Desulforapulum autotrophicum HRM2: one gene and its partner. The protein of the gene in region 2 interacts with the protein of the main gene of each other region in a pairwise test. Links are inferred from orthologs where the notes say so. Each region holds a gene or a part of one and is shown on either strand. Other genes may lie near its edges.

Region 1 (16,351 bases), 3.7 Mb from region 2 along the record:
CGGCAAGACAGGATGCCATGGGCCCGATCCTGGATGTGGGCGGCGGATCTGGCAGCCTTGCCCGGTCGATTCTGGCACGAATCCCGGGAACCAGGGCCGTGGTTTTCGACCTTGAAGAGGTGATTGAAGCGGCCCGAAAGATTTATCCTGAACCCCAGGCCTGGGACAGGATCACCCCCCTGTCCGGGGACTTCAGAAGCCATGAATTCCACCAGAAATTCGGTCTGGTCGTGTTGAGTAATTTTCTCCATGCCTATGGCCCGGATGAGGCAAAACAGCTTCTCCAGCGGGCCGTCTCACTGCTCAAACCTGGCGGTATGGTAATCATCCACGACTATTTTCCAGACCGGTCGGGCAGATCACCCCAGAAAGGCGCCCTCTATGATCTCTCCATGATGCTCAACACCTTTAACGGCGCCTGCCATTCCGCCGCCACCATCAGGGCCTGGCTTGAACAAATGGACATCACCCCTGTGGAGACCATTGATCTTACCACGGACACCGCCGTCATGGTGGCAGGGGGCAGCGGCAACCTGAAAAGTTTTCAAAAAAACATCTGCGATACGGCCCTCGCCCTTGGTTTTGACAGGGCCGTGCCCCTTTCACCCGACCAGGTAGTCACAGCCCCCTGGGTAAGGATGAAATGCCGGTTTGGCTGTGCCGAATTCGGCAACAACCTCCAGTGCCCGCCCCAGACCGTGGACCACGACAGAACCCGGGCCATGCTCGACGCCTACACACAGGCCATCCTGGTCCAGGGGGCGCCCCCGGGCAGGGATTTTCACAAGCGGCTGCTCAAACTTGAAAAGACCGCCTTTCTGGCAGGATTTCACAAGGCCTTTGTATTCGGGGCCGGCCCCTGCCCTGTCTGCCCTTCCTGCCCGGACACCGGCATCTGCCGACACCCGGACCAGGCACGGCCGGCCATGGAAGCCTCGGGCATTGATGTCTACACCACTGCCCAAAACGCAGGATTCAGTCTCACCCCTGTGCAGGAGAAAAACAACTATGTCAAATATATTGGACTGCTGGTCCTGGAGTAATTACAAATGAAAATATTGCTGGTACAACTTCCCACCTCCCACCTGGGTGCCGGGGAAAAAGTATATCCACTGGGCCTGTCCAGGCTGTCTAGCACCCTGCCCCCCCACCACGACAAAGAGGTGCTGGACATGAACATCGCCATGGATCCCTGGCCCGACCTCAAAAAAACAATAGCAAAATTTCAACCCGACGCAATTGCCCTGTCGTTTCGGAACCTTGACCCCCTGGCCGGCCACCAGGCATCCTATCTTTCTTCCCTCAAGACAGGGGCGGCCCTTGCAAGGGCCCTGGCCCCCCGGGCAAGGATACTGGCCGGGGGACCGGCATTTTCCCTGTTTGCAAGACGACTCATGGAAGAGGTTCCCGAGCTTGATATGGGCCTCAAAGGAGAAGGAGAGCAGATCTTTCCACGCCTGTTTGAGCCTGATCTTGATCCGGGAAATATTCCTGGAATTCTGTGGCGAAACACGGCCGGCATCGTGGAAAACCCCATGGGTCCCATGATCGCCATGGACACATTGCCGGAAATAGATGTCAACGCATTTTCTCCGCTCTCCTACACCCAGGGCAACGCCTATATTGCAGCAATGGGCATTGAGGGCAAACGCGGATGCGACCTCTGGTGCGGCTACTGCCTCTATCCCTTTCTCGGGGGATGCACCATGCGGCTGCGCAGCCCCTCCAGAATTGTGGACGAAATGGCATCGTTGAACCAGCAATTCGGCATTAAACTTTTCCATTTCACAGACTCCGTGGTAAACCGTCCCCAACACCACTTTGAAGCCCTGTGCCAGGAACTTGTCAGGCGGAATCTTGACCTCACCTGGACCGGATTTTTCAGGGAAAACTCTCTTACCCGGGAAAACCTTGAACTTGCCCAGAGGGCCGGTTGTGTGGCCGTCTACTTCTCAGGAGACAGTCTCACAGACCAGGGCCTGAAACTGCTGAACAAACAGATGACCCGGCAGGATCTGTTTGATGCCGCAAGGCTCACGGCAGAAAACGGCATCCTCACCATGTGCCATTTTCTACTCAACCTGCCAGGCGAAGGAGACCAGGAAAGAATCCAGACCCGGGAAACCCTGGACCGGATCCTTGAAATCCATGCCAGGGCCGGTAATCTTGGGGCAGTTATCTTCAACCATGTAAGACTCTATCCCGGAGCACCCATGACAAAACGGCTGATCAAATCAGGTTCCCTGTCCCCGGACACGGATCTTCTCTATCCCGTGTACCACAACCCGGAACCCCATGGTCACCTTCTCCACGAACTCGAGGCCCGATGCCACAGAGCCGGGGTCTTTTCCAGACTGAAACTACCCATGGAGGTACAATGAAAACCCTGATTCTCGAACACCCAAGAATGGTCTCGAAAAAGCGGTTCAACGACATCGCCAACACCCCCCTCTGGTCCTGTCTCATGGGAGGCTATGCCGCAGCGATGCTTGAGTCCCGGGGATTTGCCTCCTGCTTCATGGATGCTGCGGGTAACCGCTGGGATTTTGAACAAACAGAACAGGAGATCTTGGACATTAATCCCGATCTTTTGTGCGTCAACGCCGTCTATTTCTGGGAGCACACCCCACACCTGTTCACTCTTTTCACCCACCTCAGATCCAGGGGATTTACCGGCCACATCAACCTGTTCGGCTTCTTTCCCACCCTGGTTTTCCAGGAAATCCTTACCACACAAACAGCAGTGGATTCCATTGCCGTGGGAGAGTTTGAACATACCCTGGTTGAACTTGCCGCAACCCTTGAACAAGGCAAGGACTTCGGCCGGATTCCAGGCCTGGCTCAAAGAGATAACGTCCTGATGCCCGGTGCATTCCAATCCAGACCCCCTGAAAAGAATCCAGATATCTTTCCTGCCCCCCTGAGGCCCTCCCTTGAAGGTACTGTTTCCATCCTTGCCAGCCGGGGCTGCTATAACCATTGCAGCTTCTGTCCAGTGCCCTCATTCTACAACCAGGGCCCCCTGTGGCGGGGACGCACCCCCCAGGAGATCGCCCAAGAGATGCAAACTCTGGTGGAAAAGGGCGCAAAAGAGTTCTACTTTGTGGATCCCAATTTCATCGGTCCCGGTAAAAAGGGAAAAGAGCGCATACTCAAACTCATGGGACTGATCAAGCCCATGAAGATCCACTTTGGCATGGAGACCCGGCCATCGGACCTTGACGACGAAATCCTCGATCACCTTGTGGCATCGGGCTTCACCTCCCTTCTCATGGGCATTGAAAGCGGTTCAGAAACGATCCTGGGAAAAATCAACAAGAGCACCGGCCCCTCCCAGGGAGCCCAGGCCATATCGCTGTGTCGACGCCACGGCATTGAGCCCGAGGTGGGATTTCTCATGTTTGTCCAGGACGCCACCCTTCCGGACCTAAGGAACAACATCGATTTTTTGATGGCAAACAACCTCCTGGACCGCCTGGAAAGAACGGCCAACCTGCTGTGCCACTGCCAGATCGTACTCAAGGGAACCGCAGCTTATACCCAGTTTGAACAAGAAGGCCGCCTGGTCAAGAACGGGCTCTTTGGATTCGAAGGAGAGGTGACCTTTATCGATGATGGGGTTCAATGGATGTCAAAACTGGTTGTGGCAGCCTGCCACACCATCATCATGGGCATGGGGGATCCCGAATCTCCCGTCTATTTTGCAAAACCTGAAACAGAGGTATTCCACCGGGCCAACCGCTATCTGGTCGATCTTTTTTTCAGGCTCCTGGAACAGGCAGAGGCCGGTCGCATCCACGATGACATCCCAGAACTTGTGACAGGCATCGACCAGGAAATCCGGGCTGTTTTAGACGTCCAGCCCGGCATTGAATCCAGCAGCGTTGCAGAGCTATAACGGTCCCAGGATTACCCTGTTTTTCCAATGGGGTAAGCCTGGAACATCAATGCCACCAGGGGCTATATCATTCCTCGTACACATCCACCCCATAGTGGGACATGCGATCTCCTGAATCAAGATAATGTTCTCTGATGGTATTTTCCAGATATATGGGGTCGTTTTTTTTAAGGGCATTTACAATTCTCAGGTGGCGCTGGTAGATCTCATGGGCCGTGTACAGTTTGATCCAGTGGTTGAAAAGAAGAAATTTTGAAATCCCCTGGCAGGATCTGTGGCAGAGTTCATATACAAGATCGTTGTTTATCCTGGAAAAGAGTATCCCGTGGAATTCGTTGTCAAGTTTTGCAAAATTTTCAATGGGAGCCTTCGTCTCTGCAATGGCTTTCATTTCCTGGACAAGCCTTTCAAGCCCTGTAATGTCCTCTTCTGTATAGCGGTCCATGGCCGCAGCCACAGCGGCTCCTTCCAGAATACCACCGGTGAAATAGCTGTCCTTGATCTGTTTGGCCGTCAGAGTGGTAACATATTTACCCTTCTGGGGTTTGGAAACGATGAGTCCTTCCTTAGCAAGAATCTGGAGAGCTTCACGTATGGGGGCCCGGCTGATGGATAGTTTATGGGCCAGCTCCACCTCCTTGACTTTGCTTCCCGGCTGGAATTCTCCTTTGAGGATTCCTTCTTTTATATAATGAACGACTTGGTCACTGTAAGTTTGCTTTTTTATTTTTGACATTTATTGTCCTTTATCGATCACTTTTTTTTGTCAATTATCAAATTGGGAAAATCTGCTCTGTATTGTGCGTTCTGCAATCCATCACACACCTTCCCGAAAATTCAATGTGGATAAAATTTTCTGGGCTGATATCCTTCCATGTTCAAGTCGTGTGAAGGGGCAAGAAGATTTTAGATAATGGCAGAATATATTGAGCGTGTGATATAGAGTCAAGATTAATTATGGGCAAACCTTGGCAGAAAGAGGCGTCAAGGGATTGGAGGTGCAGATTCTTATTTGCCTATGCCCTGGAGCAAAAATGGGAACCCATTGTGCCTGTGACAATAGAGACTGAGGGGGGAAGTTTATATCGATTGACAGCACCATGGCTTCGAACCTGTAAACTGTAGTTTCGTTCCATTGGTTCGAGCCACAGTGCTGTCCTTTGGCAAAAAATATCCAGTGACGGCTTATTAATTACTCAACTTTCGGACTTCAGTCTTGCTGGAAAGGGTCGGGCTTTTTTTAAGGAAAGCCTGACCCCATATAAAACAGCCAACTCCGAAAGTTGAATTAATTATTCGTCCTCAACCTTTTCGTCTCCAAGGATTACTGGGATATAGGCATAGAGTGCAGGAGATCCACCCGTGTGGACAAACATAACTTTTTCTCCTTTCTTGAAGGTCCCCTTTCTGCTCAGATCGATGAGACCGGCAAGGGCCTTGCCTGTATAGATGGGATCGGTGAGGATGCCTTCGGTCTGGGCGAGCATGCTGACAGCCTCAACCATTCGTCTGTTGGGCAGGGAGTAATGGGGACGCCAGTATGCGTCAAAGCATTTTACAAGGTTTGAATCAATGTCACCCTTTATTCCAACATGATCTGCGGTTTTTTCAACCAGATCAAATACCATCTTTTCCTGGATTTCTGTGTCACGGCTTACATTAATGCCATAGATGGGGATGTTCATGTTGCACCCGGCAAATCCGGTTATAAGGCCTGCATGGGTACCGGTGCTGCCGCTTGAAACAACAACTTTGTCGATGTTGAGACCTTTTTCAAACAACTGACTCTGAATTTCCTGGGCACAGGATACATAACCGGTCGCTCCGATGGGATTGGAACCGCCACCGGGGATGATATATGCCTTGCGGCCAGCCTTGGCAACATCTTCGGCCACCTCTTTCATGGCTGCCATCATATCGGTCTTGGCAGGAACAACCTTATAATCTTCCACACCGAGCAGGTGATAAAGAAAGTTGTTTCCGCTTGCATGTTTGTCATAGGTACCGGGGACTCTCTCCTCAAGGACAAGCCTGCATTTCATTCCCTCTTTTACGGCAGCTGCAAGTGTCAGCCGGCAGTGGTTTGACTGAATTGCACCGCAGGTGATAAGGGTGTCGCATCCCTGGTTAAGTGCGTCTGCAACAAGGAACTCAAGTTTACGTGTCTTGTTTCCACCTGCTGTAAGTCCCAGAAGATCATCCCGCTTGACATAAACTTCAGGTCCGCCAAGGGCCTTAGTAAAGTTGGGTAGATATTCGAGGGGTGTCTGACCTTCTGTGTAGCGCCTTCTTGGAAATTGTGCTAGATTCATAATCCTTTGCCTTATGTTTGAATGTTAAATAAAAATGGATAAAAACAGTCAGGTCCTTTGCCATCATAATTAAATGATGGGTTTTATTTCCAGAGATACTCCCAGGAAATCCGTGCAATTTGGAATGTGCTGGGGGCTGGAAAAGGTTCCTGAAATATTTTTTTCCATAGCTGGTTTAGACATTGTTCTTTTCCGTCAAATTCATATTCCGAAAAACCGATCGGGATCTGTTTTTATTTGTTCGTCAATTATGATTGTTGTAAACAAACATAATGTCGACATTAATAATGTATTAAACATAAAGACGAAGTGGGTGTCAACCCAAAAAAAGAAAATTGTGGTAAAAAAAAATTTAGGTCATCATCTTCAAAGAAAACACCATGAAAACAACCGACCTTATGTGGTCCGACGTCTGAACATCCAGCCAGCAAGGGGCAGGGTGACGGCTGCAATACAAGCCATGGGCCAGATCAGGGGCCAGACGGAAACAAGATCTCCACCGGCAAGATAAATCTCCCTCAGGCCATAAACAACGTAGCGCAGTGGGTTTAAATAGGTTGCAGTCTGAAGCCAGTCCGGCATATTTTCGATGGGGGTGGTAAAGCCACCCAGAATCACGGCAGGCATCATAAATATAAAGGAACCAAGCAGTGCCTGCTGCATTGTCGTTGAAATTGACGAAACAAAAAGCCCCACCCCGACCACGGCGACCACAAAAACGGTAAGAATGACAACAAGGGCCGAAACAGACCCGTGGAAGGGGATTTTAAAGACGAAAACAGCTGCTCCCGAAAGCAGAAGTGCGTCGAACAAACCAAACACGATGGGCGGTATCGCTTTGCCGATAAGAATTTCAAAGGGCCTGAAAGGTGCCACCAGGAGCTGATCAAAAGTTCCAAACTCCCTTTCCCTGGCAACGGAAAGGGACGAGAGTATCATGACAACAACCATTGAAATGACTCCCCCAAGGGCAGAAACAATATACCAGCGACTGACCAGGTTCTCGTTAAACCAGGCCCTGTTGATCAATTCAAGGGAGGGTTCGACTGCCAGTTGTCCCCTTCTTGTTAAAATTTGACGTCCCTGTTGTTGAACGATTGAGGTGACATAGCCAAGGGCAATGGCGGCCACATTGGAGTTGCGTCCGTCCGCGATTACCTGAACCCCTGCCTGGTCGCCATGGGCCAGTTTTAGACTGAAATCAGCAGGGATATTAATCACAAGCCGTGCCTTCCCGGTATCGATCATTTCCGGTATCTGGCTATCAGAGCTAAGGGTTGTCACCAACCTGAAATTATCCGACCCCTCAAACCGGGCCAGAAGCTCACGGGACTGAACGGTACGGGACTGATCCAACACCGCATACCGCACATCGGTAAGATCATAGGTTGCTGCAAAACCAAAAACAAAAAACTGAATAATGGGTGGTACGATCACCACAACCCGGCTTTTGGGGTCCCGTAACACCATGCTGAATTCTTTGAGAATCAGGGTGATTATCCGCTGTAAAATTTTCATTACTGGGGTAGCCTCCGGACCAGTTTTTTCCTGGTTGCACCAATAAGGACGATTGCCATTACAGCCAGCATTCCGGCCGCTGGAAGAAGGGTCGACCAGACATTACCTGCCAGAAAAAGGGTCTGGCTGATGATCACAAAATAGCGTGCCGGAATAAGATAACTGATCATCTGGACCAGCCTTGGCGTACTCTCCAGGTCAAACAGCAGGCCGGAAAGGAAAAATGCGGGAAGGAAACCGGCTATAACGGATATCATCGCTGCCACAAACTGGACCCGGGTAGCAGAAGAGATAAAGAGACCAAACCCTAAAGACGCAAGTAAAAACAGCCCGCTCAATGCAATTAAAAGCATCAGAGACCCACGCAGGGGGACATTGAACAAAAAAACACCAAGGATTACGGACAGGAGCATTCCCGTCATACCGAGGATGAAATAGGGAATAATCTTACCAAGCAGTATTTCCCCCGGAGTAATAGGGGTTGCCAGCAAGGCCTCCATGGTGCCTTTCTCCCATTCCCGGGCAACAACAAGGGCGGTCAAAAGGGTTCCAGTGAGGGTCATAATAAGGGTCAGCAGACCAGGTACCAGAAAATTGGTGGAGTCAGCCGATTCATTGAACCAGATTCGTTGTTCAACAATAAGGGGCGGAAGAACACCGCCTTCCCCCCTAGCCCTTCGAACATCAAGCCATTTTCCGATAATCCCCAGACCATATCCCTGGATCAGCCGGGTGCGATTGGCATCCACCCCGTTTAATACAAGCTGCACCTCTGCCCGAAACGCTTTTGCAAGCTGTGCTGAGAAATCAGAGCCAAGAATAAAGATTCCATCAACCGCCCCAGAATCAACCCGTTTTTTTGCCTGGGCCACCGAATACACCATTTGGGGTTTAAAGTAGGGGGAAAGTTCAAAACGGGCGGCAAGTTCCCTTGCTTCAGGACCGCTGTCTTCAAGGACCATTGCAACAGGAACATTTTTCGGATCCAGGGAAACGCCATAGCCAAAGATAAAGAGCAGTACCACCGGCATAACAATGCCAAGGAGAAGGCTGGACGGATCCCGAAGAATCTGGAGGGTCTCTTTTTTTAAAAAACCTGCCAGTCGCATGGCGCTGCTGCCTCCCTCAGTCATTGCCGTCTCCCACATCTGCCCGGCGGGAAGGGGTATCTGTCAGGGCGATAAAGGCGTCTTCCACCGTCGGATCTGGATTTTTTGGGGTGACAGCCAACCCCCTGATATCCTCCGGCCGACCGGCAGCAAGGTTTTTGCCCTGGGACATGATTACCATATGATCACAGAATTCTGCCTCTTCCATAAAATGTGTGGTAACAATTATCGTGACTCCATCCCTTGAAAATCCGTTAATCCGAAGCCAGAATTCCCTTCTTGCAAGGGGGTCCGCACCTGAGGTGGGCTCGTCCAGGAACAGGATCTCCGGCTCATGCACCATGGCAACGGCCATGGCAAGCCGCTGGCGATATCCACCGGGGAGATCTCCTGCCTGGCGTTTTGCCCTTCCGGTCAGGTCAAACTCCTGCAAAGCCCAATCCACCCTTTCTTTTAATTTTTTTCCAGACAGACCATAGGCCCTGCCGTAAAATTTCAAATTCTGGACCACGGAAAGCTGGCGATACAGCGAAAACTGCTGGGCCATATAACCAAGACGGGCCCTGGCCGTGGCAGGCGAAGTACGCAGATTGTATCCGGCCACATCTATCTCACCACCGGTAGCGGGCAAAAGCCCGCACAACATGCGAAAGGTGGTCGTTTTTCCGGCACCGTTTGAACCAAGCAGCCCGAATATCTGTCCCCGGTGCACCTGAAATCCGATATCCTCCACCGCAGTGAAATCGCCAAATTTTTTTATAAGCCCTGAGACAGACACAACCACTTCACCCTTATCCGGATTTTTCCTCGTTTTTTTTTCCGAAATGACCACCACGGGCTGGTTGCCCAGCCGTCCTGTCATTCTATCCATGAACCCATCTTCAAAGACGGGAGCAACAGGATCAATCTCGACCCCGGCCGGCAATAAATCAAGAAGCTTCCTGGCCGAGGATGCATCCTTTACCACAATCCTTACCCGACCAGAACGAATGGTGGCATCAATCACTTCAGGATTCGCGTAGAGCTGACGCTGGAGTTCCCGCACCCCGAGCCCCCCCCTGTCAGTGGCTCTGAAGACCCTGTTTTCAAGCCCCATTCTAAAGCGGGACGGCGCACCCATCTCAATAATCTTTCCCTGGTGGAGCAGGACAACCTGATCACACCGGTCCGCCTCATCAAGATAGGCGGTCGCGACAACGACACCGATCCCATCCCTTTGAACCAATTCGCCAACTATGGTCCAGAGATCACGTCTTGAAACCGGATCAACTCCCACAGTGGGCTCATCCAGAAGAAGTATTTCAGGTGATTTTATCAGGCAGCAGGCAAGCCCCAGCTTCTGCTTCATACCCCCGGAAAGTTGACCGGCCCTGCGGCGTGTAAAAGAAGTAAGCGCTGTCATATCAAGGAGTTTTTTGTACCGTTCAGGCCTCTCATTTCTTGGAACAGATTTCAGGTCGGCATGTAAGTTAAGGTTCTCAGCCACCGTTAAATCTTCATAAAGGCCAAACTGCTGGGGCATATAGCCGATCCGGCTGCGCAGCTTGTCAATATCTCGGACAACGTCAAGTCCCAGAACCTTGAGATCTCCTGCGGCAGGCAATAAGAGGCCCGCAGCGAGACGCAGGCAGGTTGTCTTACCAGCGCCATCGGGCCCCACAAGTCCTGTTACCTTGCCACAACAGGCCGAAAAGGTCACATTCGAGAGCGCCCGGACAGTTTCTCCGCCTTTAGGATGATACGCCATGGTGAGACCACATGCCTCAAGTACAAAATCTGCACCCAGGGGCTGCCCCATTATTTCCCTCACTTCATCCATCAGCAATCCTTACTATCCCTGATTGGCCCTTGTTTCGGGTTTGACCCTGGTGTCGGCATTGGTTGATCCACGTTTTTTCAAAACCACAGTAACAGGCATTCCAAGCCGGAACCGGTTGTCCGGATCATCCAGCCAGATACGGATTTCATATACCAACTGGGTTCGCAGTTCAGTGGTCTGGATAGATTTAGGGGTAAATTCTGCAGAAGAGGAAATAAAGCCGACCTTGCCCTTAAACGCCTCTGAAAACGAATCACTATGGACCATGGCCTCCATGCCCTGGGCAACAAAACCAAGATCAGGTTCAGCCAGGTAGGCACGAACCCATTTAGGAGCCATAAGGGCAAGGGACAAAACCGTACGGCCCGGTGCCGCCAACTCACCGGGCTCCATTATCCTGCTCTCTATGATTCCCGGTGCAGGGGCGTAAAGAAAAGTATCTTTCAAACGCTCCTGAAGCAGCATCACCTTTGCCTGCTGCGCTTTCAGAACAGCCCTTGCCTCAGCTATCTTTTCACTCCGAAATCCCTCCCTGGCAAGGGCCAGCGTCTCTTTTACCACATTAAACTCAGCCCTTGCCACATCGAGCTCAGCCACGGCATTGTCAAGGTCCTGGATGGTGCTTGCACCTGTCTCTGAGGTAACTTTGAGTCTTTTGGCTAACCGCTCACCATTTGCGACCTTAACCTGTGCAGCCTCAAGCTGGGCTTCTATTCTGGCGATTTCCTGGGGTCTTGTGCCGTTAACCAGAAGCCTGAGGACCTGGTCCTGGGCTTCCACCATGGATTTTGCCTCCTGTAATTGTGCAAGAAGCCTCTTATCTCTGAGCATAGCGAGAAGCTGGCCCTTTTCGACCATGGCCCCCTCATCCACGAGGATTTCTCGCACCAGCTCCTGCTCATTGAATGAAAGTTGTACCGTCCTTAAGTCTATATTTCCATAAAGAGTAACCGTATTATCGGACGGCGCCTCCACAGATTTATATTTCCAGTAGTAGACGCCTCCAGCCACTCCGAGGATCAGCAGCAGAATTATTACCCGTAGACCTTTATTCATTACGCTCTTCTCCCTGTGTTCTCTTCTTTACAATTTTTCGACCAGGAACATCCCATCCACCGCCAAGGGCACGGTACAGTCTTACAATCTCACCAAGCTCAAACTGCTTTGCCAGAATCAGTTCGTCCTGGACTTTTATCTGTTCACGCTGGGCATCAATCAGCTCAAAAAGGCTGCCAAGTCCAATCCGGTAAAGCTGATCAGCCAACCTCACTGAACGAATCGCATTCTCCAGGGCAGCCCCCAGGAAACCGACTCGTTCCTGATTATGAACGATGCCAACAACACTATTTTCAACCTCACCAACAGCAGTCAACAGGGTCTTTTCCAATTCCAAACGGGCCTGCTCCGCCTGGGACCCACGAATTTCAACCTTGGTCTGCAGCTTACCTGCGTCAAACAACGGAAAGGAAAGCCTTGGTCCCAGGGAATAAACAATGGATTCGGGCTGGAACAGAATACCCAGGTCGTCGGTCTGAAAATAGATGGAGCCGGTAATGGATAACCGCGGATATTTGTCCGCCTTTGCCGAACCAATCATGGCTACTGCTGCTGCATACTGCCTTTCCAACCGGCGTACATCTGCACGCCTTGTCAAAAGATCCACTGGAAGTCCAATCCCCATCATCTCCGGCACATGCATATGTGTTCCTTCTGCAAGATGATTTTCAGCCGGCACCTGACCCCGAAGAATGGCTATCGTGTTTGCAGCAACGGATCGTGCCCGGCGCAATTCAGGACCCAGGGCACGGGTTTGATTCAACTGGCGCCGGATCTGTTTTACTTCAAGTTCAGTGGATGTTCCCGTTCGATATCTGAGTTCCACCAACTCAAGGGATTTAGTCAACAGTTCAATATTTTTTTCAAGCGCCCCCAGCCGCTCCTCAAGGGTACGTACATCAATATAGGCAAGAACCAGTTCAGCAGTAAGGGAAACAGAGACATAACGATAGGTTTCAAGCTCTGCTTCGTAGCTGCGATTCGCAGCCTCCACAAGTCTTGCAACCCGCCCCCAGAGATCCAGTTCCCACCCGGAAAAACCACCGGCGGAAAAAAGGGTTGCTTCTTCGCCGGGGGACGGGCCCTCACGATTCACCGCTTTTTCACCAGTCCCGGCCTGGACAATTTTTCCATCAAGATTAACGTAGGGCATACGATCTGCACCCGTCAGACGGCGCCTGAGCCCCGCTTCCACAATGCGTTCCCTGGCTTTGGAAAGATCAAGATTTGCCTCAACCACTTCACCCACAAGCCTTGTAAGCTCAGGATCATCAAACTGTTCCCACCACCTTGCAACGGGTGCGTCCATGGAAAATGAAGTACGCTCTCCAGCCCCTGGTTGGCCAAGCCATCCCGCACCATGTGCCTTTGTCAGGTCAGGTGTCTGGTAATCAGGACCCACCACGGAACAGCCGCCCACAAAAAGCAGGACCGGCAACAACATGAGCAGCATGGACCAGCCCGGTCTATTTTTCCTCATCTGCCTTTCCTCCCCCACTTGCAGTGCTGTTCTTTTCCGGCAGGGACTGGGCAAGCCGTTCAAACCCACCAATAATTTTTTCCAAGGAGCCAAACATTTGTGCAACCTCATCCTCCTGTAATCCTGAACTGATTTTTTTGACGTTTTCCACATGGGTGGGAAGAAAATCAATGATAAATTTTCGCCCTTTTTCAGAAAGCCGAATATTTACCCTGCGTCTGTCTTCAGGATTGGCACACCGCTCAACCATGCCGTCCTTTTCCAGGGTATCCAGCACTCCAGACATGGCCGCGTAGGAGATTGGATAAAACGGCCGCAGGTCGGAAATACTATCTCCACTTGACGCGTCTGACAGAAGAAGCCGGGTCAGAATCAGAACCCGCCCCTTTGCAGTACCCATTCTCTGAAAATAGGCATCACTCACCACAACAACCCGGTGCAGCATTAGCATCGTATCGGCAAATTTCATCATGAATTCAACATCCTGCTCGGGCAAAAACGCCTTAAATTTTGGAAGAAAAGCTTTCATTTCCGGCAGGCTATCTGTTCTGTTTTGTTCCATGGCACCATCCTTGGGACTGTTGCACCTAAAAGTTTCGATCTGTGCGGATAACTTTTTTTACATGAAACTCGTATAAGTCCGGCGAACGGGAACAGGTATAACCCTAGGCTCATTCTCGCAGCCCGTCCATGGGCTGCTGCGAGGGAAATGGCAGCTCCTTCAGCGTCCATGCTGACCGCTGCCATTTAACCCGCTTCGGGTAATACCTGTTCCCGTTCACCTCTGTTATCGAATTTTATTTTTTGTCGTACCAGCCGGAAAGCTAACCGCACAGGTCGAAAAGTTTTAGGTTACATTTTATCTAGGCACATAAATAAAATAAAAAGAAAAAGGAACAAATGTCAACGAAAAAAGACCACCGTAATGCGATGCAACGCGATGCAACGCGCTTTCATTGCTACATATTTTTTCATATGAAACACTTGCCAAAGCATTGTCAATGAAGGTGTTTCAAAATTCGTTGAGGCCGGAGCTATACCTCGCTCCGGCCGTGCCGGTTTTATAAGAAACTCGCTTCGACCGGCCGGCGGAAACGGGTGTTGCACTTCACTCATTCTCGCAGGCCGTCCATGGCCTGCTCCGAGGAAAATGGCAACTCCTTGGGCGTCCATGCCCACCGTTGCCATTTAATCCGTTCAGTGCAACACCCGTTCCCACCGGCCTAATACTGTTGAGTTTCATGCTTCGTTGTGTCCGCCAGGACATGTGGGTTTTTATATGAAACACTCGCCAAAGCATTGTCAATGAAGGTGTTTCAAAATTCGTTGAGGCTGGAGCCATACCTCGCTCCGGCCGTACCGGTTTATAAGAAACTCCTGTCGAAACATCATTGTGAAAGTCTCGACTTTCGAGCCCTCTTTGGTTTCCCTGACCGGAACATTGTAAACCAAAGGGGTAGGATTTTTGCCCTTCCAGGCGTTAAAAAGCGCAGGCTGTTTGAGGACTTTAGCCCGCAGTTCCTGCGCTTTAGTCTGGAAGGGCAAAAATCCCCCCGACGTTTACCGTTCCGGTCAGGGTAACCAAAGAGGGCGGAATGGTACTATTGCCTGCCCGGTATTATCGTGTTTCATGCTTCGTTGTGTCGGCAGGCCGACATGGCCGTTTTATATGTAACACTCCCCTCGAAAAAGGGAATAGTATCCTGTTGGTTTTTGGGTCTTGTCCCAAGAACACTTTGATTGACGCTACAGATTGAAAATATCAAATCGATAGAATTCTTCCTGTCGGGTTAATAATTCAGGCACGGAAGACAAGTTTTTAAATCATCAGTAGTGGTCGGTTTATTTTAGATAAGTTTTATATGCGTAGTTCCCCCGATGGAGGACTAACAGTTTGTTGTGCAAAAAACCGACCCGTCATGTTATATTCGCGCTCTAAGGCTTCATTTGATCATCCGACGTTTGTTTACCGAATCAATAATTTCTTTGTCTGCTGTCCTTCTCTAAACAATACCTGTTAAAAACGTGCTGTCAATTCGATTAATTTCCACAAGGCACAAGTTTCATGCCTAATTCATCAGCCTTTTTTGCTAAATTTTTTAATACTCTTTGCTTGTTGGGCTTGCTCAGGTACTCTTCGCCAAGATCTTTATACGTGTCTGCATTTTTAATGATGCTGTAAATGGCTTTTGCAATTCTATGGGCTATAGCAACAATGGCCTTTCTGGCACCTCTCCTGGATTTCAGTTTGTAATATTTGGCCTTGTAATAAGAGCCTTTTTTCTTGATTGCTGCCCATGCAACCTGGACTAAAATCGTTTTGAATGGATGATTTCTAACTGCATTTCTGCCACTTTTCCGTTTTCCTGCACTTTCATTATTCCCGGGGCACAGGCCTGCCCATGAAACAAATGCTGACATAGTTTTGAATTCATTTAGCGTAACCCCGACTTCTCCTATAATGGATTGTGCCGATTTTTTATCAACACCTGGAATTTCGTCTAAACGCTCCAATAAATCTTTGTGCTCACGTGTAAGAGATTCCAATCGAGTATTAACTTGTTCAATCATTTTTTTAAAAATATTGATAATTTCCATCATCTCAACAAGTTGAAAACGATGGTGATCTTTGAAATATCCATTAAGGCTTTTATGCAGTTCCTGCGTTTTTTTCTTAAGGCCGCCTTTGGTGCACTCCTGGACCTTTTCCAAGCTTAGTTCACTATTATTGCATAATAAATTGATCAGGTTCGTGCCTGTCAAACCAAACAAATCCGAAACTATTGAATCAATTTTTATATTTGCAGTAATGAACAGCTTGTGAACACGTCTTTTATAATCGGCAAGGGATTCGGTGTATGTTTTTCTCAATCGGCTTAATTCTCGCCATTCCCGGACATTCCCCGGAGGGATGAAACTACCTCTTACTAAACCGTGTCGAAGCAGTCCGGCAAGCCACTTGCTGTCACAGATATCAGTTTTTCGGCCAGGAACGTTTTTAATATGTCTGGCATTCACCAAAACGACTTCAATTTTATCTTCAATGGTATTATAAACCGGATGCCAGTATACCCCGGTACTTTCCATTGCTATAATTGGGCAATTATTATCAAGCAGCCATTTTTTCATTTCTTGCAGATCGTGAGTGAATGTTGAAAA
Region 2 (16,311 bases):
TTGATCATTACCAGAATGAAACCGGCAGGGAAATCAAACCGGCACTTCAATCCTTGTTTGACTTTCCCGACCAGATCGTGGTGGGAAGGCATTTTTCTTCCGCCTGCTACATGGACCAGTCGATCCCGGCAACCCTTTATCTGGCCCTGAAATATTGCCAGGATCCAGAACAGGCGCTCATCGCCAACACCATGTGCGGGGGCGACAATGCCGGCAGAGGATCTGTCCTCGGTGCAATTCTGGGGGCAGCCAATGGGTTTACGTGCTGGCCGAACAGATGGATCACCGGGTTGCGCCATCCACCGGCGATTGTCTCTCTCAATCCGCCCGGATGAATCTGAACAGGGTCCATCCACGGCCAAAGCGCCGTTGAAAAAAATGGTATGAAACAACATGCCAAAGAAAAACCGTGGATCAAACGACATACCAAAGAGGAGATAAAAATGACACTGAAAGATTATTTTGAAAAAACAGCTGGAACAGGGGTACTATCAACAGCAGACAGCAAGGGCAATATCAACACAGCCGTTTATTCCCGGCCCCATTTCACAGAAGACGACAAACTGGCCTTTATCATGCGGGACCGCCTGTCCCACCGCAACCTTGGGTCCAACCCCCATGCTGCATATCTTTTCATGGAAGAAGGTCCGGGTTATAAGGGAAAGCGGCTTTATCTGCGCATGGTCAGGGAAGAGAAAAACGCGGACCAAATTGAAGCCCTCCAGCGCAGAAAATATGCAAAGGAAGTGAACGAAGACAGGTTCCTCGTTTTTTTCGAACTCGTCAAAGAACGTCCCCTTGTGGGGGATGACAACGACGGCCAGTAACCTGGACAGAGACGGTGAAAAAAATGGAAAAGGATCCTTTTTCAACGGATGATCTCGGTGGCCTGTTTGTGCTGAACGAACAAAATGATCCGGTAAAAGTATCGGACTTCTGGCGGGAAAGAACCGCTGTCTTGGTCTTTGTTCGGCATTTTGGCTGAGTGTTCTGCCGTCAGCAGGTGGCTGAACTGGCAACACAGGCGAACCGGTTTAAAGACAAAGGTGCCGCTCTTGTGGTCATTGGTTCGGGTGATCCCCGTTATTTTAAACAATTCCGGGAAATCACCGGTTATGGGGGCCAGCTGTTTTCAGACCCCTCCCTGGAGGCCTTTTCCGTTTTAAATTTTTCCAGCAGCATTACCGGATTTATGAGCATCAATTCAATGTTCAAAGCAGTGTCTGCCCTGGCAAACGGTCACCGTCAGGGGTCGGTTCAGGGCAGCACCATGCAGCTGGGAGGTGCTGTGGTGATAACCCCTTCAGGCATTGTCCGGTATTATTTTGCAGGTAAAAAAGCAGGCGATCATCCGCCTGTTGACGGTTTAATCCGGGCGATTGACAGTTAAATCATGTTCAGGTCTGCCATGAGTTTCCGAATGGCCACTTCCTTGGCCTTGGCCTCCACTTCAACGGTAATATCCATTGAAAGCCACAGGGGTGGCAGGTCATTGATGTCAATGAAATCATGGTGTTTCCTCGTATCCGAGGCGTTCCAGCCGTCCCTGGGCGATGAAATATGGAACAGGGGCTCTCGATTCCAGGTGCTAAGGCAGCGTTCTGTTGCCTCTTCGATGGAAAGATCGTCACTAAGACATCGATGGTGGTGGACATCGTAGACCAGGGGAATGTTCATTTCCCGGCACATGGGCAGAAGATCCCGGGGGGAATAGCTTCTGTCGTCATTTTCAAGGGTCAGCCGCTGCCTGACCGGGTCGGAAAGGGTTTCAATGGTATGCACCAGCCGCTGGACTGCAGATGGTTTATCGCCGTAGACCCCGCCGGCATGGATATTGATGACATCGGCATTCACCCATTGGGCGACCTGGGCCTGGTATTCAAGATCTGCAATGGAGCGTTTGACCACATCCGGGTTTGGAGAAGAAAGAATGATAAACTGGTCCGGGTGAAATGTGGTTCTGATATCATTTTTCAGGCTGAACTCACCGCAGGCCTTGAATGCCTGAACGATATCGTCTGAACCGGGCAGATCAAGGATATCATATCCCACATCCGGGTGTGTTTTCAGCGGCAGAATCTGGCTGTTGATTCGGAAACCGCCGATCCTGTTCCGGTGACAGAACTCGAGTGCCTTTAACAGATTTTCAGCATTGATCAGGCAGATTTCAGACAGGCGCTGCTTCTGTTCTCGATCTGAGCTTTTTGAAAGGTATGTCGCCGTTGTCCGCCGGAATTTGATGGGTTGCTCTTTGAATATGCAGCACAGGCCGAATCTTATCATCTTAAGGGTCCTTGGATTTTTATCAATCCTGTCGGGATTAAACAATGTCGCCATCATGACTATAGCTGTTTTTGATTTAATGTTGAAGTATTATAAATCATGGCCATTTTATAGAAGTACTGCTGAAAAGGTTAACACCCATAAAAAACAAAATCTTATCCAAGGCAGGCCAATGATCATACTCAAAGAATCCATCCATGTAAACAGGCCCATTGAATCTGTTTTCCAATACACCAGTGATTTTGCGAACATCCAGGAGTGGGACCCGGGGGTGATATCCTCGGTAAACCCGAACCCCGGCGATCCCCAGGTCGGATCGGTCTATGATCTGGTCCTTAAATTTGGACCGTTCCGTCCTAAAATGGTGTATGGGGTCACAGCACTTGATCCCCAGGCCAGGGTGGTTTTAAACGGCAAGGGAGATAACTTTAACGCCACGGACACCATCACCTTTGTCCATACCTTGTCGGGCACAAGAATCGACTATCAGGCTGACATTGAATTTTCAGGCGTTTCAAAATCCATGGAATTTCTGCTCGCCCCTGTTTTAAAATGCGCAGGGAAAAAGGCCATGGCGGGACTGAGAAAAAAACTGAATCCCGACCACGGGACCGCCCGGCACAACACCTGGTTCGCGTCGGGATCCAATATCATGGACTACCTGGCCGATCATACGATTTTATTGGGCATGCTCATGTTCACCCGGTTCGGATACGCCATTGGCAAACGGTTCTGGGCCAGGAACGATCAAATCCTCTACGGCAAAAGGGTGGTTATCACGGGTGCCACCTCGGGTATCGGCCGGGCTGCAGCAATGAAGCTTGCTGAAAAAAAGGCAGACCTGACGTTCATTGCACGCAACAGGGAAAAGGCGATCAAGGTTCAGCAGGAGATTATCGACCAGACCCAAAATCCCCATGTCGATTTTCTGCTGGCAGACCTGGGCGTAATGGCAGACATTCGCCGCGTGGCAGAGGTCCTGATCCGCAGCAGAAGCCCCATCGATATCCTGATCAACAATGCCGGTGCCTTGTTCAACCATCGTGGCGAGACCGCCGAAGGGTTTGAACGAACCTTTGCCACGGATCTGCTTGGCGTTTTTTACCTCACCCAGCTGCTAAGGACGGCGTTCACCCGGTCTGGGGCCAGGATCATCAATGTTGCCTCAGGGGGAATGTACACCCAGAAGATTGATGTTGACGATCTTCAAAACACCCATCAGCCCTATGATGGCACACGAGCCTATGCCCGGGCCAAAAGGGGAATCGTTATCCTGACCGAACTCTGGGCCGAACAATTGGCCGGTGCCAATGGGGTTGTCCACGCCATGCACCCGGGTTGGGTGGATACCCCCGGGATTAAGACGGCTTTACCGGAATTTCATTCGCTGGTCCATCCAATCCTGAGAACACCGGAACAGGGAGCTGACACCATTGTATGGCTTGCCGCATCAAAGGAAGCAGGCAAATCCTCGGGCAGATTCTGGCTGGACAGGCGGCCCCATGAAACCATTGTCTTTCCCACGACCGGTGAATCGCCAGAGGAACGGCAGGTGTTGTGGGAACGCTTAAACCGGTTAGCGGCCCAGGGTGATCTGGACGACGTCGGTGCTTTGTGTGGCAAACCCGGCCTCACAGATTGAAAAATAATAGATCCATTTTCGGAAAAATTCCCTGTCAAACCCCATACCGGTAATCTCTTTCCCATGGGACTCAAACCGTTTTCGCCAATGGGCAAGGGTCGTGGCATAATGAAGCCCCATATGGAAAATGTCTGTGACCTTGAAACCTGTCTTGTCGGACAGGGTCGTATTAAGAATCTTCAGGCATGGCAAATGGCCGCCCGGAAAAATGTGTTTTTGGATCCAGTCCCGTTCCCTGCAATACTGTTCGTATCGTTCATCTGCAATGGTGATGGCCTGGAACACCATGGTGCCGCCGGGTTTTAAAAGGGCGTTGCACTGCCTGAAATACTGCCCCAGAAATTGAGGACCCACGGCCTCGATCATTTCAATGGAAACAATCCGATCATAGACGCCCCTGGTGTGGCGGTAATCCTGGAGCAATATGGTGACCCTGTCCGTGAGTCCTGCAGCTTTTACCCGCTGGCATGCCAGGTCATACTGGGCTTTAGAAACGGTGATGCCCGTGACCCTGCAACCGGTCTGCCCTGCGACAAACACGGCAAACCCTCCCCAGCCGCAGCCGATTTCAAGCACATGGTGGTCGGGTTTGATGTCTGCCTGGTCGACAATGCGCTGCATTTTGCGGGCCTGGGCATCGGCCAGGGAATCGTCCTTTCCCAAAAAAAGACCGCACGAATAAATCATCTGCTCGTCCAGAAAAACAGCATACAGCCCATTGCTCAGGTCATAATGGGCAGCGATGTTCCCGGGGGTGTTCTTGACGGTGTTTTTGCGTCGGTCATGGGCCAGTCGCTCCTGGATCCGGGTCAGATAGGACATGATCATGTTACCATCGGAAAACCGGTCCCTGTTATCGATGAACAGCTTTAACAGGCTGACAATATCAGACGATTCCCATTCCCCTGCCGTATAGGCTTCACCCAATCCAATCTCTGCCTCAAAAACAATTCTGAAAAAAAAATTGAAATCCCGGATCTGGAGATCAGCGGTCTGGGCACTGTTTGCCTGGCCCAGTATCATTGTTCGATGATCCGGAAAAGTCAGGTGCAGGCATCCTTTTTCAATCTTTTTAAAAAGGCTAAGAACCAGCCGTTGGCAGAGGACTTCCAAAAAACTCGGGTTCTGTTTGGCTAATGTCATGGGGCTGCCGGGTACGGGTTTCTCGTAAAATGGCAGTTTTTTGTGGAAAAAGAGTTTAAATGCCTGGGAATAGATCCTGGGAACACTCAAATGGGGGGCAAAGGGGTGTTTGAGCAGGGTCGTTATATGATTGCGACAGGTCAAAGGTATGGCATGGGCGCGCAATATCGCCTCCATGATTTTTTTTTCCTGCTGAACGAGTTCAATCCGGATTTCCAGGCGGTCACCAGGTGCTGAAAAATAAAACTGGTAATGGCCCTCAATCGTATTGAACGGGGACACATGGAACACCTTGGTTGCCTGGTAACGTGCAAACCACTGATTTGAAGCACTGGTATTTTGGATCAACACATAGGGGTGGCGTTCGCCAAAGGTATTGTTAACCTCCGCGATAATGGCGATCAGCAGATTCTCCCTTGAAAAACAATAATAAAAATTCACCGGATTAAACACATAATTAAAATATCTGGCCGAAGTGATCATCATCACCGAAGCAATGGGTTCGTGGATGTTGTGCTCGTCCAGCAGGCGGGCAATTTTTTGTCCCATGGCCATGGTGCCCGGATACAGGTAATCCCTGTCATGGATGGATGTGATGCCAACCCGGTTATACCCAAACAACGGGTACCTGCGATTTAACCTGGGCAGGTCGTCCAGGTCAAACCCAAACATGTAAATGGGATAGGATAGCTCATGGACCAAGGGCAGATGGCGACGATGTTCGATGGTGCCGATGTAAATTCTTGAATTCATAGCGCTACCCCGAATTTTTCTGCCACCTGGACGGCGGACCTTACCCCGTCTTCATGGAACCCGTATCCAAAATAGCTGCCACAGAAAAAGGTATGCTGATTTTCGTTCAACCCGGGCAGGTCTTTCTGGGAGTTGAACGCGGCAAACGAATATTGCGGGTGGGTATAATCCATCTCCTTGATCACATGGTCATGGGGTATGGGTTCCCTGGGATTGAGCGTGACAAAATAGGACCTTTGTGTGTCAAGTTTCTGCAGCCGTGTCATGTCATAACTGACAGTGACAGGGGAGGTCACATCCCATGGGGTATGCCGGGTGTAATTCCAGCTGGCCCAGGCCCTTGGGTTCGGGGGCATCACGCCTTTGTCCGTGTGCAGAAAGGTTTGGTTGTGGGAGTAGGTCCAGACACCGAGCAATTTTTTTTCCAGGTCGGTGGGGGAATCCAGCAGGTCCAGGGCCTGGTCTGCATGGGTTGCAAGGATAACGGCATCAAAAGTTTGGGGTTCTTGATCCTCAAAGTAAAGCGTTGGTTTAAATCCGGTCCTTGTGATGGACACAATTTTAGACGAGGCAAGGGCCCTACCTTTAAACGATTTTAAAAAGGCCTTTACATAGGTGTGACTGCCGCCCTTGACAAAATACCATGGTGGATGGCCGCTTATGCCTAGCAAACCATGATTTTCATAAAATTGGGCAAATGTGCGAACCGGAAACCGGCCCATCTGAAAGTCTGATCCAGACCATATGGCGGCGGCCATGGGAAAAATAAACTGGTAAATCACCTCTTGATGCAGTCCGTTGGCCTTCACATAGTCGGCCAGGGTAATATCGTCGAGACGATCCGTTAAATACGCCTTGCGCAGTGTGCTTAAAAATCGAATCATTTCATAGACAAATCGAAGATACACGGGCTTAAACAGATTTGACCGCTGGGCAAACAAGGTGTTCGGGTTCCGGCTGGCATAGTAAAGCCCTGTATGTCTGCAATAATAACTGAACGCCATTTCCGTGGGACATTTTTCAACACCCAGCTGGTTTAAAAATTCAATAAAATTGGGGTAGGTCCTTTGGTTGAGTACAATAAAACCCGTGTCCACGGGCAACCCCTTGTCCGGGCCATGGGGGATCTCAACCGTGTGGGTATGTCCGCCAAAATAGTCATTCTTTTCAAACAGAGTGACCTTGTGGCGGTGTTGAAGAAGATATGCCGCACAGATGCCCGAGATACCCGATCCAACAACGGCAACGTTCAGATCTTTCCTGTCTTTTAAGTCCATGGCATCGATCCTTTTGTTCAAAAAGTTGTAAAGCGCTTTGTGCAAATTCAATTTTCAGCAACAAGCAGGCATGATCCACGCCGTAAAAGAATACAGGACCTCTGATCATTTTGGAAATACTAAATAAATTTCCATTGATAAATCACGCAAAATTTATTTTACCCATTGCATTCAACTGCTGTGGCATTGGTATTACAAAGGTCTTTCCCCCTCTTCCCGCCAGTATTCTGCTGCCATGGCAGCAACATCTTCCAGCAGGGTAAAGGTGGCCATCTCCCCTGTTGCGATTTCAAAACCGGTGAAATCACTTCTGAACCATGGTGCGTAGCTCGACCTTGCCGTGAGGGAAACCTTCAGGTGAGGGTTATTTTTTTTATCTTCAGTGGATATCAGTGCAAGGTTATAGACATTGCGGTTAAAGCTTTCCAAAGAGACACGTTGTGCCTGAAAAATATCCACCACAACCGTAGAAAAAAACGCCTGCCAACCCTCCCCTTTTTTAATATTTGTTGCGTCAGTAAAACCGACATAGCAGTTACAAAAAACAACAAAATTGAAACTTATTCGATCAATAGATTCAAAACTGTAATTAATCAGAATGGGCCTTGTTTTATCATCAAGTAAAATAAACCTTAAAATCAGTATGTTATATTATTTCTGCATGTGTGGTGCATTCAATGCATTAACAGAGATTAAGTTTATCTTGCATACAACAACATTTAAACATTGGAGCAATATTATAACTGAAAAAGCAATTCCCTATTCCCTTAACCACTACCTGGGGTACAATTCATGAAAGAAGTAAAAACAGAGTACGGCGTTATTAAGGATTATTTAAATCTTGAGATGCATGATTCCAGCCTGCCAGCCTCGTTAATGATTACCGGCTACACTGAAATCAAAACACCTTACGGTATACTGGTTCCCCAATATGAAGTGGAAGACTTCGGCAGAATGGAACATAAATATGTCCTTTTTTATCCAAGCGGAACGCTGCGAAAAGTGCCGCTGCAGGAGAAACAGGATATTGATACCAACTATGGGAAAATTGCTGCGGAGATGCTGCTGTTTTACAAGGATGGCTCGCTGAAGAAGCTCTTCCCGCTCACGGGTAAACTGAGCGGTTTCTGGACGGAAGAAAATGAGTTTGCCCTTGCCGAGGACCTTACCCTGAAGCTTCCAACGGGTGAGATAACGGCCAAAATGATCAGCCTTGGCTTTCATAATTCGGGAAACATACGGAGCATTACGTTTTGGCCGGGTGAAATTATTTCAATCAATACAGCCTTCGGAAACATTGAAACCAGAACGGGAATTTCTTTTTACGATGACGGCGGGATAAAAAGTCTGGAACCGGCACTCCCGACCGCCGTCGAAACCTCCATCGGAACATTGCAGGCGTTTGACAATGATCCAGACGGCATCTCCGGCGACCTTAATTCCCTTTGCTTTGATCAGGAAGGACACGTTTCTGCGTTATGCACGACCTCCAGCCGGGTGATTGTAACAGTTGATTTTGAAACCCAGAAAACATATGAGCCGATGGAAAAAGAGAGCTTATGTTCTGAATCGGTCAAAGTTGCGGTACCGTTACAGATCCAATTCATCAGCGGCAAGGTGCGTTTCAATAAGAATCCGAATGACGAATATGACATTGCAACCTGCTCGTTTAAAGTCGAGAAATATATCACGGACCTGGCCATACCGACCTACGAATGCAGCTAATTTAAATCGTTTCCATCTGTCCGGCCCTTCCCCTGCCTGGGGCAGGGCCGGTGGGACATAAAGTAGTGATCAACCAGGAGACCATGTCTTCCAGAAAAAAAGCGTTACAACGTTGATTCCGCCCCTTCCTGCCAGTACTCTGCTGCCATGGCAGCAACATCTTCGGGCAGGATAAAGGTGGCCATCTCCCCTGTTGCGATTTCAAAACCGGTGAAATCACTTCTGACCCATGGCGCGTAACTCGACCTTGCCGTGAGGGAAACCTTCAGGTGGGGGTTATTTTCTTTGTCTTCGGTGGATATCAGCGCAAGGTTATAGGCATTGCGGTTAAGGCTTTTATAGTATTTCTGAACATTCACCACCCCTTTGGCAAGGTCCTGCCAGACCTGGGCGCTGTCGGGCATCAAAAGCGACGAACTGGCGGTTGATATTCCCCATATTTCATAAAAACCTGACGGGGCAAACGCAGCGATCCATTCCCATGACCCTGTGCTGCCAATATATCTCTGGCCCGTCTTTTTTTCTGCCGCCAGCAGGTCTGAGAACATACAACGACCATGGGCAAGAGTCCTTTGGTTGATCAACCTGTGATGATTTGACATCCCTTTGGATGCATGCACCTGGAGGTGGGGATGGACAAGGGACCCCCCGGCCCCGGGCAGGTGGTTCTGGGTGATGGACATGTAGATTGACGAAGGATCCACCTTCGCAACCCTGGACAAATAATCGGCACAATTGATAAAGCTGTCCTGGTAGACCTCCCATGGTGCACTGCCGATCTCAACATGGTGATTATTGTCAAAGATCGAAACAGCCGACCATTCCGTGTATGGAAAAAGATTGGGAAAAAGAATCGAACGATTATGGCACAGCCTTGGGGTCTCACTGATCCCCGACAGAAGCTGGGGGGTCATGGCTTCAAGGTTGCCCGGACAGAACGGGCATTTTTTTGTGTCCAGATCCTCCTGGGGCGGGGAAAAAAGCCTTTGCGTGCCCCTTTCTTTCTCAAGGGCCCGAAAGGGTACAATCCTGCATTGTTTCAGGGTAACAGGATCCGTCCGGATCTCCTGGACCCTTTTGACCTCATTCCCTGAAGCGTCTTTAAAGCATGCAATAAGTTCTGATCGCTCAAAACGAATCATGGCCACTTCCTCCGGTACCCCCCCCAGGGGTATGCTTTTTTTGTGCCTACTGCTCCTGAAAACCGATAAAAAGCATCAATCCAAGAAACACAAGAAAGATGCCGACAAGGGAAACCATGTCAGGCAGGGGGGCGTTCAGGATGACGATCTCCCCTGCCATGGCAAAGACCACCTCACTCGACTGGGTTGCATCAACAGCTGCAAGCTCACTTGACTTATTTGCCCAATGCCGGGCCATGAGAAAAAGGGATGTGGCAATGACTCCGGAAAAAACGGCCACCAACGCCGTGTTGACAATCTGTCCCAGGGAGGGCGCCTGTGGTGCGACAAGGGCGATAAGAATAAACCAGAACGGCACAGACCCCAGCGATAAAAGTAGTACTTTGCTAAAGGGGTTGTCCAGAAGCGGGTGGTCTATTTTTGGAAGATAGGCGTTGCCCGTTTTGACCTCCCATACCAGCTGATTTCCAATGGGATAACAAAACGCCGCAACAAGCACCGGAAGACCGCCCATGAACAGCACCTTAAAAGATGAGGATTCTGCATAGTTCAGATTAATGATCAATACGCCCAGAAATACAATGCCGGAGAAAAACCACACCTTTCGGGGAAACGATCTTCCAAAACAGGCAAGTACAATCAGGGTTGCGATGATGGTCAGTTGCCAGGTGGCAGCGATCACCCATCCGGGAGAGTGATCGGCTCCAAAGCAGAGTAACGCATAAAATCCGCCACATCCGATGGTCCCAGCCAGGGTCCAGAACTTCCAGTTGTCAAGGAAAAGCCGAAAAAGGCTCCTTGTTGTGGCGGTGCCTTTAAACAGGGAAATCAAGGTTGTCAGGATCAGAATCATGAAAAAATATCGAAGAGACGCGGACCAGACCCAGTGTCCGCCTTCCAGGCTCATGGCCCGGTTGAGAACAAAGGTGGCGCTGAAAAACAGGCCGGATAAAAGACCAATGAAAATTAAACGAAGCATATCTTAAAAATTAATCCCGGACTTTTTCCTTGATGGCCTTGATGATACCAAGGCAGACCTGGTTGGCATCGGCCACAATGGCCACATCCGCCATTTTCATCATGGCGGCATTGGGATTTTTATTGATGGCCACGATAAAATCAGCATCCCCCAGGGCTGCAGTATGCTGGATGGCGCCACTGATGCCAAAGGAAAAAAGGACCTTAGGCTTGATGTTCTTTCCTGCCTGGCCCACCATGGCTTCGTGGGCGATCCATTCGGCGTAGACCAGGGGCCTTGTGGCCCCAACCTCTGCCTTCATAAGTTCAGCCAGATCAAAGAGCTTTTTCAATTTTCCCTTGCTGCCCATACCCCGACCCGCGCAGATGACAATGTCTGCATCTTCAATTTTCTGCTTTTCAGAGGGCTTGAGTTCAGACGAGATCAGCCGGATCTTATCCTTTGGAAGATCCTTGGGCAACGGCTCTGAAATCACCTCGCCTGTTGCGTCGTAGTCGTGGGGCATCTCATGGAAGGTTCCGGGCCGGACCGTTGCCATCTGGGGACGTGCCTGGGGGGTGACGATCTTTGCGATTAAATTGCCGCCAAACGAAGGGGCAATCTGAACCAGCAATCCTCGTTCGTCAATTTCAAGGTCAATGCAGTCCGCAGTCAGGCCGGTCTTGAGCTTTTTGGCGATCCTGGGTGCCATCTCCTGGCCGAACCGGGTGGCACCCACCAGCAGTGTCGCTGGCCGGTGTTTGTCCACAAGGCGTGCCATGAGCCGGGAATAGGTTTCAAGGGAATAGGACCCAAGTTGCGGATCATCCATGGTATAGACTTTTTCGGCACCATGGGCGATATATTCTGCCACATACTCATCCACTTTGTGGCCAAACACAACCGCGCATACCCTGCCACCGGTTTTGGAGGCAAGGTCCCTTGCCCTTGCAAGGATCTGAAGGGTGACCCTGTTTTGAAAATAATTTCGATAATCGCCAAATACCCAGATATCCCTGGTCGTGTCCGCCATGTCAATTCTGTCCGTCGTGGTCGTGGTGTTCATTTTACCCCATCGTGGTCGTGTGTTTTAAGATCTTTGCCCATGGCACCGCCGATGATCTTGCCATACTCGTCAAAAAGCTGGTCCACCACCTGTTTGACGCTCCCCTTTAAAACCCGGGTCTCTTTCTGGGCGGCCGGAGAAAACACATCAATGATCCGTGTGGGTGAATCCTTTAATGCGTTAAATTTCCCATCAAACCCAAGCTGGGATGCATCCACGATGCTGATCGCCGGCAGGTTGACTCCCTGAGGTGCAAAGGCCTGTTCCACACCGGCGAGGGCAAGGTATCGGGGTTTGTATGCCGTAAGATCAACGGTGACAAGGCCCGGCAGATCCATCTCCAGGGTCTCAGAAAAATCGTCCACATGACGCTGAACTTCAATGGTTGTCGGTTTGACTGCCACATGGTTGACAAAGCCAATGGCCGGGATGTCGAGCTCTTCGGCAAGCTGGGGACCTACCTGACCCGTCTCGCTGTCGCTTGTCTGGGCACCGCAAATGATGAGGTCAAAGCCCCTGCACTCTTGTTGAATGGCTCGTGCCAGGATCAGGCTGGTCAAAAAGGTGTCCGCCCCGGCCATTTTACGGTCCGTCAGCAGAATCCCCTGGTCTGCCCCAAGGGCCCTGGCCTGGTGGAGAATTTCCTCGGCCATGGGAGGCCCCATGGTGATGGCCGTGATGCGGGCCGGCTGTTGTTCTTTGATCTGAATGGCGGCCTCAAGCCCCCTTCGGCTGGCCGGGTCCATCATTGCCTGGGCAAGTTCGCGCTTTAAGGTTCCAGTTCGTGAATCCCAGGGCAGCTGGGACACCATGGGGACCTGCTTGATACACACAATTATATTTAACATTTTTCTCCCCCTCAGCTGGGTTGGGACAGGATGGCTCTGGCGATCACCATCTTCTGAATTTCACTGGTTCCCTCATAGATTTCAGTCACCTTGGCGTCCCTGAAATACCGTTCCACATCATACTCCTTGCTGTAGCCATATCCGCCATGGATCTGAACGGCCAGGTCCGTCACCTCCTTTGCCGTGGCGCTGCAGTAGAGCTTTGCCATGGATGCTTCGGCAGAAAAAGACTTTTTGCTGTCCTTTGCAGCGGCAGCCCTGTAAAGGAGAAGCCTTGATGCGTCAATTTTCGTATTCATTTCAGCAAGATAATTCTGGATGGTCTGAAACTTTGACAATGGTTTGTTAAACTGCTGCCGTTCTTTGGCATAGGAGACCGCGCTTTCAAAGGCTGCCTGGGCAATACCAAGGGCCTGGGCCGCAATCCCGATCCGTCCGGTATCCAGGGCAGTGAGTCCGATTTTCATGCCCTGACCGGGTCTGCCGAGCAGATTGTTCTTCGGAATCAGGCAGTCTTCTAAAAAAATGGATGACACAGGATTTGCACGCATGCCGCAGAGGTCTTCGATCTCACCCACCATGAAGCCGGGCCGATCTTTTTCAACAACGAAAACATTGGCCTGGAGGGGTTTGTCCTCTTCCTGGGTCACGGCAAACACGAGCAAGGTGCCGCACACGCCGCCATTGGTGACAAAAATCTTGGTACCGTTGAGCAAAAAACCCTGGTCGGTCTCAACGGCGTGGGTTTCCACCCCGCCGGCATCGGATCCTGCATTGGCTTCGGTGAGGCAAAAGGCACCGATGCTCTCCCCCTGGGCCATGGCCGGTATAAACCGCTGCTTTTGTTCGTTTGTTCCAAAGGCCAGAATGGGATAGATGCCCACACTGTTGTGCACGGTGACGCAGAGCCCAATGGCGGCCGATACCCGGGAAAGCTCTTCAACGCAAATGGCATAGCTGATGGTATCAAGGCCTGCACCCCCGTACTCCCGGGGGGCCTGGAGTCCGAAATAATTCAGGGGCCTCATCTTTTCAACAATTTCCCAGGGAAACCTGGATTCCTTGTCCATCTGGGAAACATGGGGTTTGATTTCACTTTCGGCAAACTCCCGCACGGCTTTACGGACCAACTGGTGTTTCATACAAGGATTAAAATCCAAGGCAATGCTCCATCTGTTTCAGGCTGATTTTTTTCCAGGTTTCCCCGGGTTATAGTCGATGAGACGTATCATTTTGCCGTCATCGCCGTCAAGGGTTTATGGGCACGGCTTCCAACCATTCATTGTTTAAAACTGGAAAAGCCTGACCCCCATGAAAATAATGGCGGGAAACAAAATGGAATAAGCGATATCGGATCGATGGAGCTTTCTTGCCCCGGGAGATTGAAACAAAACAACTGGAAGAAAAAAAAGAACCATCAACGGCATTCCCGGTACGAACAGCATGGTTGAATGGGCCATGAACACACCAAAAAAAAGACCAAGTCCGGCAACCGGGATATTCAAAAATCTATCATTTATCTTAAATTTTTCGGCCCCTGTCGACAAAAGTACCAGAAACACCAGATCTGAAACGCCAAACAGGGGCATCAGATAGGGCGCCCCCCACACCGGGGTCTTGATGAGAAAATAGTCGACAATCGGGGGTGGCGTTGTCATCGGCCCGGTATAGTAACTTTCCAGTATGCCGGCTATCTTTTGTGTCGGCCCTGCCAAAACGCTTGCAAGATCGGTTGCTGCTGCAACCAGACATACGGGAACAAATTCTGCCGGTCGCATCAACCCGGTGGCAAGTGCGCGCCCCAGAATGCTTGCGGCCACAATCAAATTCAACGTACCCAGAATCCCTAGAATATTTGAATATGCGGCAAGATTTAAAGAATGATAACCAGCCCGGTCCAGGAAAAAAACAAACGCCCACACGGCAAGGCATGCACCCGCCAAAAAAGAACCGTTCCGTTTATCAAAGACCGGCATCAGGCGCAGAATAACAAGCATCACCATGAAGAATCCTGCGACGGAAACGGCCACCCATGTATTTTGTGAAAAAGCAAACAATCGATAAATCCCTTTAAAGATAGGGTCAGGTCTTAAAGAACAACAGGTCACCCACCCAGGTAAAGCCTTCTGACCTCATCACTCTGGAGCAGTTCTGCGCCCGTACCCGTAAGCCTGTTCCTGCCAAGTTCAAGCACATACCCCCGGTGGCTGACAGACAACCCTTTCCGGGCGTTCTGTTCCACCAGAAGCACTGAAGACCCGCCCTTTCCCATCTCTTTAATTTCATCAAAGATAAAGTCCACCACAAGGGGGGCAAGCCCAAGCGAAGGTTCATCCAGGAGCACAAGGTCCGGCTTTAACATGCGGGTCCGGCTCAGGGCCAGCACCTGACGTTCGCCCCCAGAAAGCGTTCTTCCAAAGGCGTTCTTTTTTTTATCGAGCATGGGATAATGCTGGAGGATCTCTTTTACAGCAGCATTGAGTGCCCGGGAGTCCTTCATAAGGGCACCTGCGATCTCAAGGTTTTCAATCACTGTAAGGTTGGGAAAGATATTCATGCCCTGGGGTATGAAGATAAGCCCTTTTCTGCCCCTCTGGGCAATGCTCAGGCAGGTCAGGTCCCGGCCCTTGAACGCCATGGTTCCCCTGGAGGGCTGAAGCTGGCCTGCCACAGTCCTCAGAACGGTTGATTTTCCTGCCCCGTTGGGACCAATGATGCAGACGATCTCCCCCTTATCAAGATTCAGGCAGATATCATGGAGAATGGGGGCCTTACCATAACCTGCGGTAATATTGTCAAGTTCAAGCAGCACTGTCATCCCTCCCGAGGTAGGCCTCAATCACCCTTTTGTTGCCCTGAACCTCCTGGGGTGATCCGGAAAAAATCAGGGACCCTGAATCCATGACATGGATTCTTTCGCACAGCTCAGCCACAAGGGGCATATTATGTTCAACAAGAAATATTTTTATGCCCCTGTCCCTGAGTGCTTTAAGGGTGGTAACAAGATCTCGAATAAGGGTCGGGTTTATTCCGGCGGTGGGTTCATCAAGTATAATCAACCGGGGATCAGCCATGAGTACCCGGCCAAGTTCAAGGAGCTTCTGCTGTCCATAACTCAGGTCTCCTGCCGGCAGATGGGCAAGATCCGAAAGCTTGAGCCGGTCCAGGATATCCATTGCCTTTTCCCGATTAAAGGCCTCCTCCTGCCTCACCTTTTTTGCCCTGAAAAAAAGTGCCAGGATATTCTCTCCTGCCTGGTTGGGGGCAGCAGAGATCAGATTATCCAGGGTGGAGAGAAAGGGAAGCACCCGTGTCTGCTGGAAGGTCCGTGAAAGACCCATCTGGCTGATGGCATGGGGGGGAAGGCCCGAGATCCTTTTTTCCATGAAGGATATGGTGCCTGAATCAAGGGTGTAAAACCCCGAAATCAGATGGAACAGGGTGGTTTTACCACTCCCGTTGGGACCGATCAGG

The links.
Region 1: the proteins of HRM2_RS24090 (region 2) and HRM2_RS07765 interact in binary tests that used the Escherichia coli proteins (3 or more experiments, as listed by UniProt). The link is inferred for Desulforapulum autotrophicum HRM2 from one-to-one orthologs.

The regions. Positions count from the first base shown.
Region 1 is NC_012108.1:1,782,398-1,798,748, reverse strand. What follows is about bases 8,256-11,212. They hold HRM2_RS07765 (ATP-binding cassette domain-containing protein), read right to left. Parts: upstream 10,657-11,212; coding sequence 8,854-10,656; downstream 8,256-8,853. Other genes in these bases: HRM2_RS07760 (efflux RND transporter periplasmic adaptor subunit), read right to left, coding at 10,669-11,212; HRM2_RS07770 (ABC transporter permease), read right to left, coding at 8,256-8,861. Also shown: HRM2_RS25055 (DUF2284 domain-containing protein), read left to right, coding at 1-1,043; HRM2_RS07795 (B12-binding domain-containing radical SAM protein), read left to right, coding at 1,050-2,381; HRM2_RS07790 (B12-binding domain-containing radical SAM protein), read left to right, coding at 2,378-3,898; HRM2_RS07785 (GntR family transcriptional regulator), read right to left, coding at 3,966-4,634; cuyA (D-cysteate sulfo-lyase), read right to left, coding at 5,191-6,210; HRM2_RS07775 (ABC transporter permease), read right to left, coding at 6,607-7,728; more of HRM2_RS07770, read right to left, coding at 7,728-8,255; more of HRM2_RS07760, read right to left, coding at 11,213-11,712; HRM2_RS07755 (efflux transporter outer membrane subunit), read right to left, coding at 11,705-13,192; HRM2_RS07750 (MarR family winged helix-turn-helix transcriptional regulator), read right to left, coding at 13,179-13,754; HRM2_RS07735 (IS110 family RNA-guided transposase), read right to left, coding at 15,233-16,351. UniProt on the Escherichia coli protein: Part of the ABC transporter complex YbhFSR that could be involved in efflux of cefoperazone. Probably responsible for energy coupling to the transport system.
Region 2 is NC_012108.1:5,484,774-5,501,084, forward strand. What follows is about bases 10,912-13,828. They hold HRM2_RS24090 (electron transfer flavoprotein subunit beta/FixA family protein), read right to left. Parts: upstream 12,838-13,828; coding sequence 11,986-12,837; downstream 10,912-11,985. Other genes in these bases: HRM2_RS24080 (DMT family transporter), read right to left, coding at 10,912-10,944; HRM2_RS24085 (electron transfer flavoprotein subunit alpha/FixB family protein), read right to left, coding at 10,955-11,989; HRM2_RS24095 (acyl-CoA dehydrogenase family protein), read right to left, coding at 12,849-13,828. Outside these bases: HRM2_RS24030 (ADP-ribosylglycohydrolase family protein), read left to right, coding at 1-335; HRM2_RS24035 (pyridoxamine 5'-phosphate oxidase family protein), read left to right, coding at 444-827; UV DNA damage repair endonuclease UvsE, read right to left, coding at 1,387-2,340; HRM2_RS24050 (SDR family NAD(P)-dependent oxidoreductase), read left to right, coding at 2,456-3,925; HRM2_RS24055 (DUF1365 family protein), read right to left, coding at 3,860-5,821; HRM2_RS24060 (NAD(P)/FAD-dependent oxidoreductase), read right to left, coding at 5,818-7,119; HRM2_RS24065 (hypothetical protein), read right to left, coding at 7,291-7,557; HRM2_RS24070 (hypothetical protein), read left to right, coding at 7,891-8,823; HRM2_RS24075 (galactose-1-phosphate uridylyltransferase), read right to left, coding at 8,928-9,965; more of HRM2_RS24080, read right to left, coding at 10,012-10,911; more of HRM2_RS24095, read right to left, coding at 13,829-13,979; HRM2_RS24100 (hypothetical protein), read right to left, coding at 14,124-14,840; HRM2_RS24105 (ABC transporter ATP-binding protein), read right to left, coding at 14,942-15,649; HRM2_RS24110 (ABC transporter ATP-binding protein), read right to left, coding at 15,639-16,311. UniProt on the Escherichia coli protein: Required for anaerobic carnitine reduction. May bring reductant to CaiA.